DNA from 3 places in the Morganella morganii genome. Region 1 is predicted to be linked to each of the others. Evidence: predicted binding sites of a transcription regulator. Region 1 holds the regulator's gene; each other region holds the start of a gene.
The links. Region 1 encodes PhoB, which activates phosphate uptake and scavenging genes when phosphate is short. Its sites were predicted from a motif close to CTGTCATAAAACTGNCNNAT; they were not measured.
Positions count from the first base shown of each region.

Region 2: the regulator PhoB is predicted to act here: its motif matches at 2,133-2,152, upstream of pitA (inorganic phosphate transporter PitA).
Region 3: the regulator PhoB is predicted to act here: its motif matches at 3,030-3,049, upstream of pstS (phosphate ABC transporter substrate-binding protein PstS).

Region 1 is NZ_CP069157.1:751,345-756,023, forward strand. It holds gene JL661_RS03435 (AAA family ATPase) at 1-1,039, opposite strand, end outside; gene sbcD (exonuclease subunit SbcD) at 1,036-2,328, opposite strand; gene phoB (phosphate regulon transcriptional regulator PhoB) at 2,608-3,297, shown strand; gene phoR (phosphate regulon sensor histidine kinase PhoR) at 3,328-4,623, shown strand.
Region 2 is NZ_CP069157.1:3,541,659-3,546,337, forward strand. It holds gene JL661_RS16940 (pirin family protein) at 1-188, opposite strand, end outside; gene JL661_RS16945 (BaiN/RdsA family NAD(P)/FAD-dependent oxidoreductase) at 887-2,089, opposite strand; gene pitA (inorganic phosphate transporter PitA) at 2,343-3,833, shown strand; gene uspB (universal stress protein UspB) at 3,907-4,242, opposite strand; gene uspA (universal stress protein UspA) at 4,592-4,679, shown strand, end outside.
Region 3 is NZ_CP069157.1:3,445,772-3,450,450, forward strand. It holds gene pstA (phosphate ABC transporter permease PstA) at 1-842, opposite strand, end outside; gene pstC (phosphate ABC transporter permease PstC) at 844-1,800, opposite strand; gene pstS (phosphate ABC transporter substrate-binding protein PstS) at 1,883-2,923, opposite strand; gene envZ (two-component system sensor histidine kinase EnvZ) at 3,219-4,553, opposite strand; gene ompR (osmolarity response regulator transcription factor OmpR) at 4,550-4,679, opposite strand, start outside.

The DNA of each region.
Region 1 (4,679 bases):
ACTGCTGTTTCAGCCCGGTGAGTAACTGTTGCTGCTCCTCACACTGACTGCTCAGCGGCTGCAGCGAACGGGTGGTGCTCTCTGTTGTTTGTGTGAGCTCCTGCATACGGGTGGTCAGCTGTGCACTTAAAGCAGCACTGTTCTGCACCGCCTCTCTGGCCGGGCGCAGTTTTTCCGCAGGTTTGGCGCGGGCAAGCCGGTCAAGCTGCGGCCGGGCATCCTGTATCTGCTGCATAACAGTGGCATGCTGCTGTTGCCGCTGTTCTGTTTCTGTATTCAGTGTGTCGCGGTGCTGCCACCATTGCAGTGCGGTCTGTAACTGTGTCTGGCGGATAAGCTGAGCCTGCTCGTCTGTCTGCAGTGTGGTCAGTTCAGCCTGGCACACGAGCCGTTCATCATCTGTCATCAGCCGGATAGCGCCGGTCTGCGCTTCCAGCAGAGACAACGCCTGTTGTGCGGCTTTGTAGTCTTCATAAACCTGACGGGAAATCAGCCGGTAAATTTCCGTGCCGGTGAGTTCTTCCAGCAAATCTGCCCGTTCATTATCATCGGCATTCAGAAAGGCAGCAAAATTCCCCTGTGATAACAGCACAGAACGGGTAAAACGGGCAAAATCCAGGCCGGTGATCTCAATAATGCTCTCCCTGACCTGAGTCAGTTTGTCAGAGAGGATTTTTCCGGTGGCGCACTCAGCCAGTTCGGCTTTCGGCGGCTGAAGATTACCGTCGGCTTTATCTCTGGCGCGCCGCTGGCTCCAAAACGCGCGGTATGCTTTTCCTTTGACGGAAAATTCCACTTCGGCCAGACATTCCGCTGTATGGCGGGTCATCACATCATTCTGGGATGCGGATGTTTTTACGCGCGGAGTTTCATGGTAGAGCGCGAGACAGATGGCATCGAGTAACGTGGTTTTTCCGGCGCCGGTCGGGCCGGTGATGGCAAACAGTCCGTTTCCGGCAAAGGGTTCTGCCGTAAAATCAATTTTCCATTCGCCCTGCAGTGAATTGATATTTTTAAACCGTAATGTCAGGATCTTCATTCACTTTTTCCTTTCCGGCTGTCTGTACGGGTATTGTTTTTTCTGCTGATACCGGTACTGGTTTCACTGCTGTCACTCTCTGTCCGGTCACGAATCTGCTCACAAACGCGGCGGAAAAGGGTGGTGAGACGCGGAATATCCTCTTCTTCGGTATCACTGAGTGCCAGACGCCGGGCAAAAACATCGTCCGGAGTCAGCTCATTCAGGGTTTCACGCAGGGCTTCGCTGTTGTCTGCGGTTATCTGCCTGCGCTCACGCCGCAGCAGGATCACTTCTGCGGCCAGCGGCTCTGTCAGTGCCTGAATGCGTTTCTGAATATCCGGCAGGTAATCCCGCCCGGCGATTTCGATGTCCAGCCAGACCGGCTGTGTATGTTCATCACGGGGCGAAAACTGTTCAAGCGCCTGACTGATGGCATCCAGATCGCCTTTCAGGCAGACCATCGGCTGAAAACAGGGAACCGGCACCGTATCAATCGCCGTAATGCTGTTGTTATCCAGTGTGAGCAGAAAAACACTTTTTTCCTGGCCGGATTCATCAAAACTGAGCGGGACGGGGGAACCGCTGTAACGGATGGTGCCGCTGTCACCGATGGACTGTGCGCGGTGAATATGCCCGAGGGCAATGTAGTCCGCAGGCGGAAACGCACCGGCCGGGAAGGCATCCAGTGTGCCGATATAAATATCACGGACAGATTCCGATGTTTTGGCACCCACGGTTGTCAGGTGACCTGTCATAATGATCGGAACTTCCGCGCCCAGTTCACTCCGTTTTGCCACCGCTCTGTCATAAAGAGACTGATAATGTGTCTGTATGGCGGTCAGCAGCGCCAGTTGTTTCTCTGCTTCGGATTGTCCGGCCTGACTTTCCAGAATATCGCGCGGCCGCAGAAACGGCACAGCACAGACAATCGCGCCGGGCTTATTCTGCTTATTATAAAGCACGATCAGATCCCGCGCCGGATCCGGCCGGGCAATCACATCCGCATTCAGGCAGGCCATCAGTTCGCGGGATTCATTCAGTGTGGCAACGGCATCATGATTACCGGCAAGCACAATCAGATGACAGCCGGTCTGTTGCAGTTGTGCAACAAAACGGTTATACAACTCACGGGCGTAACTCGGCGGGGAGGCGGTATCAAACACATCTCCGGCGACAATCAGGGCATCTGCCTGCTGTTCTTTTATCAGGTTTATCAGCCAGTCTGAAAACTGCAGATGTTCCTGTAACCGGTTTTTAGTGTAAAAATATTGTCCGAGATGCCAGTCTGATGTGTGAATGATTTTCATATATACGGTTATTCCTGCCGGGCGAACTGAATGCGCATTGCGTTAGGCGGTTTACTGAAAACAGAGTATAACGGAAATCAGGCGGTAAAAATAAATATTGGATGAATATCCAGTATATTACGATCTGACACGCATTTTGTGTGTAGTATGTCAGTTTAATGACATTATCTTTGCGGTGCAGGCTGAGGTATCGGCTGATATTCATAAATCTGTCACAAAAGTGACGCATAATCGCGGCACTGTCTGATGAAATGAAATTAACGGTAAACAGGGAACGCCATGGCAAGACGAATTTTAGTCGTTGAAGATGAAGCACCTATCCGTGAAATGGTCTGTTTTGTACTGGAGCAGAATGGCTATCAGCCTATCGAGGCCGATGATTATGATGCGGCCATTGCCCGGCTGGTGGAGCCTTTCCCTGATCTTGTCCTGCTGGACTGGATGATCCCGGGCGGTTCCGGTATTCAGGTTATCAAACATATGAAACGGGACAGTCAGCTGCGGGAAATTCCGGTGATGATGCTGACGGCGCGCGGTGAAGAGGAAGACCGTGTCAAAGGTCTGGAAACCGGCGCGGATGATTATCTGACCAAACCCTTCTCACCGAAAGAGTTAGTGGCCCGTGTTAAAGCGATTCTGCGGCGCATCTCCCCGATGGTGGCAGATGATCTTATCGCCATGAACGGCCTGACACTCGACCCGGCATCCCACCGCGTAACCAGTAATGAGAATCCGCTGGAAATGGGGCCGACCGAATTCAAACTGCTGCACTTCTTTATGACTCATCCGGAGCGGGTTTACAGCCGTGAACAGCTGCTCAACTATGTCTGGGGCGAGAACGTCTATGTTGAGGACCGTACGGTGGATGTGCATATCCGCCGCCTGCGCAAAGCGCTGGAAGCGGACGGACACGATAAAATGATACAGACAGTCCGGGGAACGGGTTACCGCTTCTCTGTCCGTTACTGATAATAATGTTAAACCGCAAGAGGATCGCGCGTGCTTGAGCGTCTTTCGTGGAAAAAAATTGTACTGGAATTACTGGTTTTCTGCCTGCCGGCACTCTTTTTGTCACTTTTTTTCGGCTATACCGGCTGGTTTCTTGCCGGTGCCCTGTTTGCCGCTGCTGTCTGGCACAGCTATAACTTACTGAAACTGTCTGACTGGCTGTGGCTGGACCGCAGTATGCTGCCGCCGCCGGGCCGCAGCAGCTGGGAGCCGATTTTTTACGGTATCTACCAGCTTCAGCAGCGTAACCGCAAGCGCCGCCGCGAACTCGCCACCCTGATCAAACGCTTTCGCAGCGGGGCAGAATCCCTGCCGGATGCGGTGGTGATGATGACAGAAGACGGCAATATTTTCTGGTGTAACAAACATGCCCAGCACCTTCTTGGTTTTCGCTGGCCGGATGATAACGGGCAGCATATCTTTAACCTTCTGCGTTACCCGGATTTCAGCCGTTATCTGACCGCAGGCGATTATACCCTGCCGCTGACGCTGGAACTGAATAACGGCAGCATGATGGAATTGCGCATCATGCCGTATTCAGAAGGGCAATTACTGATGGTTGCCCGCGATGTGACGGAAAAGCGCCGTCTTGAAAACTCGCGGCGTGATTTCTTTGCCAATGTCAGTCATGAACTGCGCACGCCGCTGACGGTTTTGCAGGGCTATCTGGAAATGCTCGCGGATCAGGATTTTGATAATCCGATGAATAAAAAAGCGATTCTGACCATGCAGGAGCAGACCCGCCGTATGGACGGCATGGTTAAACAGCTTTTGCAGCTCTCAAAAATTGAAGTGGCTGTTAAAAGCGGGCTGGATCAGGTCGTGGATGTGCCGGGGATGCTGATAATGCTTCAGCAGGAAGCCGTGACGCTCAGCCGGGGCAACCATGACATCCGCTTTGCGGTGGATGACAAACTGAAGATTTTCGGGGATGAGGAAGAACTGCGCAGCGCCATGTCGAACCTGGTGTATAACGCAGTGAATCACACGCCGGAAAACACCCTGATTGAGGTCAGCTGGGCGCTGCGTAACGGTAACGCGGTGTTCAGTGTGAAAGATAACGGTCCGGGCATTCCGGCGGAACATCTGTCCCGCCTGACGGAGCGTTTTTACCGTGTGGATAAATCCCGCTCGCGGCAGACCGGCGGCTCCGGTCTGGGGCTGGCGATAGTGAAACACGCTTTACAGCATCACCACACCCATCTGGATATTACCAGCAAACCCGGGCAGGGAACGGAGTTCAGTTTTACCATTCCTGCGCGGCTTATCGCTAAATCTTCTCATTAAAGCGGCTTTTGCCGCTTTCTTTATTTAATCGCTGCTAATTTCAGCAGATTTAAAAT
Region 2 (4,679 bases), 1.0 Mb from region 1:
TCCATGTCTTTATGCGGATGGGTACCGAACCCCTGACCTTCCGCGATAAAATCTTCGTTAATAACCCGCAGGGCGGAAAAGCCCATAAAGTTACGGTCATAATAATCGGCAAACGAAAAGGTGTGCCAGCTGTCGAGCCAGCCGTGGTTAGCATGGCCGCGTTCATTTGCAGGGCGTACATAGATCATAATTTTTCTCCTCAATCTGATGAGGTTAAGTTTACGTCCTGCCGCTAATTTCACCAGTAGCCGGGTTTAACGCAAGAATTCAAAAAATTTGAATAAGTGCTGACAGGGGGATGCGGAGATAACCATTAAAACCATCTTCTTTCAGACCCGGGCGGCGGGATAACCAGCAAAGCGGAAAGACGCTGACACATCCCTGTCCGCTCGGATCGCGCCATCCATGGCGCTTTACGCTTTCCTTTTTTTGCCGGTTATTCCCGAATGAATTTTTACATTATCAAAACCAAACAATTCATCTGTGAAATCATCCGGTTTGTGGCAAGGCGGTAAGGGAAGGATTCCGGGGAGCATACACAAGTATGTGACCCGGAATACTGAGCGCAACCAACACAGCCACAGGCCGGAGGATGACACAGAAAAGCCAACGCACCTGCGGCGCGAATGGCCCCGGGGAAAAAGGGGAAAAAAAAGCCAGCACTGGGCTGGCTAAATAAACACTGGAAGCAATGTGAGCAATGTCGTTCTTTCATCTGAACCCTGAAGGTGGTCATCTGAAAGTGACTTGATGATAATAGTTCTCAGTATCATTTGTAAAGCACTTTTTGCTCAGGATTTCGTATAATCACTGATGTTTTCTGTTAACTCACTGATACCGTGATTTATTTTAATAAAATTAAATAATTCCATAGGGTTATCAGGGATTAAACATCCGGTGAAAACGGCAGTGCCTGCGCACATGCCCACGCGGAACTCCATGCCCACTGGAAGTTATAGCCGCCGAGCCAGCCGGTCACATCGGTCACTTCGCCGATAAAATAGAGTCCCGGCACATCGCGGGCTTCCATGGTTTTGGAGGAGAGCGCCTGAGTATCCACACCGCCGAGTGTCACTTCGGCTGTCCGGTAACCTTCTGTGCCATTCGGCTGCACCTGCCAGTTCTGTAATTTCTCCGTGATTTCCTGCTGTACGGCTTTGGATAACTGGTTCAGCGCAGTATCCGGCAGGTCACCGGTTGTCTGTAAACACTCCACCAGCCGTTTTGGTAACAGCTTCGCCAGTGCATTACGCAGGCTCAGATTCGGGTGTTTTTCCCGCTGTACGGTGAAAAATTCAGCCAGATCGGTGCCCGGAAGTAAGTTAATACTCACATACTCACCGGGGTGCCAGTAACTGGAGATTTGCAGGACCGCAGGGCCTGACAGGCCACGATGGGTAAATAATATATTTTCCGCAAACCGGGTGCCATCCTGTGCGGTAACTGTCGCAGACACTGCCACGCCGGACAGCGTCTGTAAGGCTTCCAGCAGCGGTTTATGCAGCGTGAAAGGCACCAGTGCGGCGCGGGTCGGTAATACCGGCAGACCAAACTGTTCCGCCAGGCGGTAACCCAGCGGAGTCGCCCCCAGCCCCGGCATCGATAATCCGCCGCTGGCCACCACAAGTGAGTGAGCGCTCACAACCTTTCCGTTAACGGTCACACAGAAATCATCGCCCTGTTTCTGTACCTCCGTCACCTCACTGCGCAGGCGGATAACCACATTCCCCGACTCACACTCCGCCAGCAGAAGATCAACTATCTGTTGTGCGGAATCATCACAGAAAAGCTGGCCGAGGGTTTTCTCATGATAGGCAATCTGATATTTCTGCACCAGGGCAATAAAATCCCACTGCGTATAACGGGCGAGCGCTGACTTACAAAAATGCGGATTTTTGCTCAGATACGCCGCCGGTTCGGTATAAAGGTTGGTAAAATTACAGCGCCCGCCCCCGGACATCAGAATTTTCCGCCCGGCTTTTTTACCGTTATCCAGTACCAGCACCCGCAGCCCGCGCTGCCCTGCCTGCGCGGCACAGAACAGTCCGGCGGCACCCGCGCCTATTACAATCGCGTCAAACTTTTCCAAAATAGTGTTCTCTGTGTCTTTAAATGTGGAGAAATTCCGATAAATGTCTTAAATTTGTCATGATGATTAAATCAGGCCAAAAATTTATTCTTTTCAGAAAAGGAGCCTAATCCGATGATATACAAGGATTAATAATTCCTTAAGCTGATTTGATGAAGGTATCAAATCAAAAAAAGGCCATATTTCACTTCCCCGGGACGCATTTGTCGCTGATAATGCGCCGCGTTCATGTCCAACAACTGGCTTAACGTCTATGCTACATCTATTTACAGGCCTGGAATTTCACACCGGCCTCTTGTTAGTACTGGCACTGATCTTTGTGCTGTTTTACGAAGCCATCAACGGCTTCCATGATACCGCAAACGCGGTAGCAACTGTTATCTATACCCGTGCAATGCGCGCGCAGCTTGCTGTCGTCATGGCCGGTGTATTTAACTTCCTCGGGGTACTACTCGGCGGTCTGAGCGTGGCGTATGCGATCGTGCATCTTCTGCCCACGGACTTACTGCTGAATGTCAGTTCGGCCCATGGTCTTGCCATGGTCTTTTCCCTGCTTCTCGCCGCTATCATCTGGAACCTGGGCACCTGGTACTTCGGTATCCCGGCCTCAAGTTCTCATACCCTGATCGGCGCCATTATCGGGATCGGCCTGACCAACGCAATTGTGACTAACAGTTCCGTGGTTGATGCGCTGAATATTCCGAAAATGATCAGCATTTTCCTTTCTCTGATTCTGTCACCGCTGGTCGGCCTGGTGATCGCCGGATTAATGATCTGGTTCCTGCGCCGCTACTGGAGCGGCACGAAGAAACGCCGCCGTATCCACTTAACACCGGCAGAACGTGAGAAAAAAGACGGCAAACGCAAACCGCCATTCTGGACGCGTACCGCCCTTATCCTTTCCGCAGTCGGCGTCAGCTTCTCACACGGCGCAAACGACGGGCAGAAAGGTATCGGTCTGATTATGCTGGTTCTGATTGGTGTCGCCCCTGCCGGCTTTATGGTGAATATGAATTCCAGTGATTACGAAATCGCCCGTACGCGTGATGCCGTGGTCAACCTGGAGCAGTATTACACCACGCATAAGGATGCACTGGCACACGCCATCGAGCTGACCCCGGCACTGAACACGGAGAATACCGTTCTCAATGAACAGTTCCACTGTGACAGCTCCCGTACCGGCATCGTATTAAGACAGGCTCAGGATCTGCTCGGTAATATTCATACCTATGATGATTTATTACCGGAACAGCGCAGCCAGATGCGCCGTCTGCTGATGTGTATTTCGGATACCGCCGCAGAAGTGGCGAAATTACCGGAAACCAAACCGGAAGATGCGCGTTTCCTGAAACGTCTGTCCAATGACCTGCTGAATACCGTTGAGTATGCGCCTATCTGGATCATCATTTCTGTCGCGCTGGCGCTCTCTCTGGGCACCATGTTCGGCTGGAAACGTGTTGCAGTGACTATCGGTGAGAAAATCGGTAAGAAAGGCATGACATACGCCCAGGGCGTGTCTGCGCAGGTCACCGCGGCTGTCTCCATTGGTGTGGCAAGTTATACCGGGATGCCGGTATCCACCACCCAGGTGCTCTCCTCTGCGGTGGCAGGTACGATGATTGTTGACGGTGGTGGTGTTCAGACCAAAACCATCAAAAACATCATGCTGGCCTGGATTCTGACACTGCCGGTGTCCATTATCCTGTCCGGCGCGCTCTACTGGATCTCCCTGCAGATTATCTGACAGCAGGTTGCTATCCTCTGAAACAGAAAAGCCTGACACGTGTGTCAGGCTTTTTTTTGCATCCGGTAACCGGTTACGGCCAGATAATCATCATCAGCAGAGAGGCAATCACAATCCCGCATATCGCACTGATCATGGTGAACTGACGGCGGATACGTTCGCAGCGTAAAATCACTTCAGGGTCATGATGAGTGAGATATTCCCGCTGATTGATATAGCGGATAAGGCGCAGCTGCTTCTGCCACTGGGTGTGGTCAGTAAACGCATTATTGCCGCCGACAGCGTGGTAAAGCAGCGGGTCGCTGTCACGCAGGACCGAGAGTAATGCCCGGGTGGATGAATAAAACCGGATCATGTTAATCAGACAAAGAAAACATAACGCCCAGAACAGTGTAAGTATACTGAACATAATCCACTCCTTAGACTATCTGCGGAGAAGGAACCGGTGATATCAGTGTCTATCACATCATACTGACAGTATTTTATGTATTCAGTATGAACAATGCTGTGAAGTTCCACAAACTCTCACATTCTTTCACGATAATCTTCTGAAAATATCCGTTTTGCCACTCTCAACCTTGTGAGAAGTGCGCAGACTGGTATATCTTATAAATCAGACATTCTCTGCTGCCTGATAAAAGCATTGAGTTGTGATCAGCATTACACTCTTTAATGATATTAAGCAGTTATAGTATTCATAAAGGATAGCGGCGCAAGCCCTGCCAACCCCTTAACCTTTTGAACGGAAGGAGTTTCTTATGGCATATAAACATATTCTGGTCGCAGTCGATCTTTCGCCTGAAAGTGAAGTGTTAGTAAGCAAAGCAGTTTCTATGGCAAAACCTT
Region 3 (4,679 bases), 1.1 Mb from region 1:
AACAGCACACACAGTGTGATCAGCAGGACACCCGCCCAGGCCAGACTCTGCCACTCCGCAAACGGACTCATGGCAAACTTGAAGATAGTGACCGGCAGGTTGGCAATCGGCTGCATCAGATCCGTACTCCAGAACTGGTTGGAGAGGGAGGTAAAGAGCAGCGGCGCCGTTTCCCCGGCAATACGGGCAATCGCCAGCAGCACCCCGGTGATAATCCCGGAGACCGAGGCTTTCAGGGTAATCGCTGAAATCATTTTCCATTTTGGTGTGCCGAGGGCATACGCCGCTTCGCGCAGGCTGTCCGGCACCAGACGCAGCATGTTTTCCGTGGTACGGATAACAATCGGGATCTGTAACAGTGCCAGGGCAATCACCCCCGCCCAGCCGGAGAAGTGCTGCATCTGCATCACCACGATGGTGTAAACAAACAGTCCGACCACAATCGACGGTGCGGATAACAAAATGTCATTAATAAACCGGGTGACTTCCGCCAGCCAGGATTTACGGCCGTATTCCGCCAGATAAATCCCGGCAAGAATACCCAGCGGTGTCCCGATAACGGTCGCCCATAAGATCAGCAGGCCGGAACCGACAATGGCGTTCGCCAGACCCCCGCCTTCGGTATTCGGCGGCGGTGTCATTTCGGTGAACAGCGCCAGCGACATGCCGTCCATCCCTTTGGTGACGGTCGAGAACAGGATCCAGATTAACCAGAACAGCCCGAATGCCATGGTGGACATGGATAAAAACAGGGCAACGCGGTTTTTCTGACGGCGCCAGAACTGGCGTTTCTGCCGTGCGCTGATATCCACTTTCGGTTGTTGAATATTCATTTCAGCCATCTCAGCGCCCCTCTTTCTTATTCAGACGCATCACCATAAATTTGGAGATAGCAAGGACGATAAAGGTGATGACAAACAGAATCAGCCCCAGCTCCATCAGTGCCGCTGTGTGCAGCCCGGATTCCGCTTCCGCGAACTCGTTCGCCAGTGCCGAGGTGATACTGTTGCCCGGCATGTACAGCGAGAAGCTGTCCAGCTGATAGGTGTTACCGATGATAAAGGTCACCGCCATGGTCTCCCCCAGGGCGCGGCCCAGACCCAGCATCACGCCGCCGATCACCCCGTTCTTGGTGTACGGCAGTACAATCCGCCAGATCACCTCCCAGGTGGTACAGCCGATGCCGTAAGCCGATTCTTTCATCATCACCGGCGTCTGCTCGAACACATCGCGCATCACCGAGGCAATATACGGAATGATCATGATGGCGAGGATAACGCCCGCCGCCAGGATCCCGATCCCGAAGGCCGGACCGGAGAACAGCTCGCCGACAATCGGGATGCTCGACATCACCTCGCCGACCGGCTGCTGGAAATAGGTGGCAAACAGCGGGGCAAAGACAAACAGTCCCCACATGCCGTAAACGATACTCGGAATAGCGGCTAACAGCTCGATCGCGATACCCAGTGGACGGCGCAGCCAGTTCGGTGCCAGTTCTGTCAGGAACAGCGCAATCCCGAAACTCACCGGGACCGCAATCAGCAGGGCGATAACCGAGGTCACGATGGTGCCGTAAATCGGTACCAGTGCCCCGTACTCTTCCGCCGGCGGGTTCCACTCTTTATTCCATAAGAAACCTAAGCCGAATTTTTCAATGCTCGGCCATGACGCAATAATCAGTGAAATAATAATTCCGCCAAGTAACAATAGCGTAATCAGCGCTGCCAGTTTTACCAGAGCACTGAAAAGTTGGTCGCCGCGTTTGCCTGGTGGTTTCATTGCCGTTTTCAGTTCGGCCATAGTCGCTTCCGTTTTTACACAGATCCCCCCCGGTGCGGGGGGGATCAATTACTGATAAATCGTTACTTCATCATCTGCCGTATCAGTACAGCGGCTTACCGCTGCTGTCTTTGACACTGGTTTTCCATGATGCACGGACCTGTTCAATCACTTCTTTCGGCAGTACCGCGTAATCCAGTTTTTCTGCCTGCTCACCGCCGTTCTTGTATGCCCAGTCAAAGAATTTCAGAACTTCCTGACCTTTGGCAGCATCTTTCTGATTGGTATGAACCAGGATGAAGGTGGTGGAAGTAATCGGCCATGCATTCGGACCCGGCTGGTTAGTCAGATCCTGAGCGAAGCTTTTTGACCACTCGGCTTTACGCGCTGCGTTACTGAAGCTTTCGCCGGTCGGGGAAACCGCATCACCGTCCGCAGAAATCAGCTTGGTGTAAGCCAGTTTATTCTGTTTGGCGTAAGCGTATTCCACATAACCTATAGAGCCCGGCAGACGCTGAACGAATGCTGCGATACCGTCGTTGCCTTTACCGCCCAGACCAACCGGCCAGTTAACGGTAGAGCCTGCGCCGACCTGCTCTTTCCAGTCAGGGCTGACTTTTGACAGGTAGCTGGTGAAGACGAAAGAGGTACCGGAACCATCCGCACGGCGGACAACCGCGATATCCTGATCCGGCAGTTTAACTGACGGGTTCAGTTTGGTGATTGCCGGGTCATTCCATTTTTTGATTTTACCCAGGTAGATATCACCCAGGGTTTTGCCGTCGAGCACCAGTTCACCGGACTTCAGACCCGGCAGGTTGACGGCCAGCACCACACCGCCGATCACGGTCGGGAACTGGAATAAATTATCTGCGGCCAGTTTATCTTCGGACAGCGGCGCATCTGACGCCCCGAAATCAACGGTATTGGCTACAATCTGCTTCACACCGCCGGAGGAACCAATCCCCTGGTAGTTAACTTTGTTACCGGTTTCTTTCTGGTAAGTATCAGCCCACTGCGCATACACCGGCGCAGGGAATGTTGCACCCGCCCCGGTCAGACTGGTCGCGGCAAATGCAGAAAATGCAGAGAGAGAAAGTGTCGCTGCCATAACAGTGGCTACTGCGGTACGCATCGGTTTCATGATCCCTCCTGACGGGATTTATAGATAATGACGATAAACGTTGTATCTGGTTAATGTCGGAACATGAGGGAAAATAGGACAATCTGGTGACAATAATATGTAGGTTATATGACAGTTTTATGACACTGCAGGTGCGCGGGGACACAAAACCGGAAAAATGACGGGGAAACACAAAAACGAGGCAAGGCTGTAATTTTATGATTTTATTGATATTAAAAGTAAAACCCCTGAGATAATTGCTTACCGCAGGGGTTTATGACAGTCATATGACGATGACATGCTGCTGTCATAATAATTAATCATCTCTGTCATCCGGCAGCGGCAGCATCACGCGGATACGGAATCCGCCGCGCTGACTGCGGCCGACATCAATTTTGCCGTCATGTGCATCCACAATCCGGCGCAGAATTGCCAGCCCCAGCCCGGTACCTTTATTACTGCGCGCTTTTTCACCCTGTACAAACGGCTGGAACAGATCCGGAATATCCGCCTCGTCAATACCGTTGCCGTCATCTTCCACCTGGAACCAGGCGAAATGCTCATCACTGCCGCTGCTGACACGGATCCAGCCGTTGCCGTAGCGGGTGGCATTAACCAGCATATTGCCCAGTGCGCGTTTAATCGCAATCGGGTTACCGGTGAGATAAACCGGCGCCTGAATAACATCATTCTGAAGTGTGACATCCGAGTGGATGTGCGCTTCAATCACCTCATTGAGGACGGATGTCAGTTCCAGATGCATCATCTCCATCTCACGGCCGGTGCGCAGATACGCCATAAACTGCTCAATGATACCGTCACACTCTTCAATATCATTGTTGATGGATTCCGCCAGATAATCGTCATCCGGGTTCATCATTTCCGTTGCCAGGCGGATGCGGGTCAGCGGCGTGCGCAGATCATGGCTGACACCGGCCATCAGCACAGTGCGATCCTGCTCCAGCGTTTTGATATCTCTGGACATCTGGTTAAACGAGCGGATAACTGATCGCACTTCTGCCGCCCCGGCTTCCCGTACCGGAACCAGCGGGCCGCCGGTGCCGATCTGCCGGGCTGCGGATTCCAGCTCGGTCAGCGGACGGTTCTGATAGCGGATAAATACCCAGACACCTGCAAAGACAATCAGCAGAAAGGCAAAAATATAACGGAAGACCGGCGAGAACTGATCCTGACCGATTTCGGTCAGCGGCACTCTCACCCAGACATCCGGGGCAATATAGGAGTTCAGCCACAGCACGGGATAATCACGGCTGACTTCCAGCCGGACATCCGCATAACCGTCCAGATAATGGCTCATCTGTTTACTGAGGGATTCAAAATGACGCGCCCAGCGCAGTCCGCCCTCATCGGCTGTCTCTTCGGTAAAAAAGGTAATGCCCAGCTCTTCATAAATTTTCTTACGCAGCGCCGGAGAAACACGTACCGCGGTTCCGTCCTTCAGCACCATCTCTTCGCTCATCAGTGTGCGCACTTCATAGGCCAGCACCCGGTTAAACTGCTGCAGGCTGGGCATCACAATGAAATTCACAACGGCCAGATAACTTGTTGTTATGGTTGCAAACAACAGAAAGATGACCAGAAATAACGAACGCGAAAAGGTGCTCCTCGGCGAGAACCGCAGCCGCTTCATGCCTTGTTGCCGTCCGGAACGAACACGTAACCCAGTCCCCATACGGTCTGGATATAACGCGGATGTGTCGGATCTTCCTCAATCATGCGGCGCAGACGGGAAATCTGCACATCGATTGAACGTTCC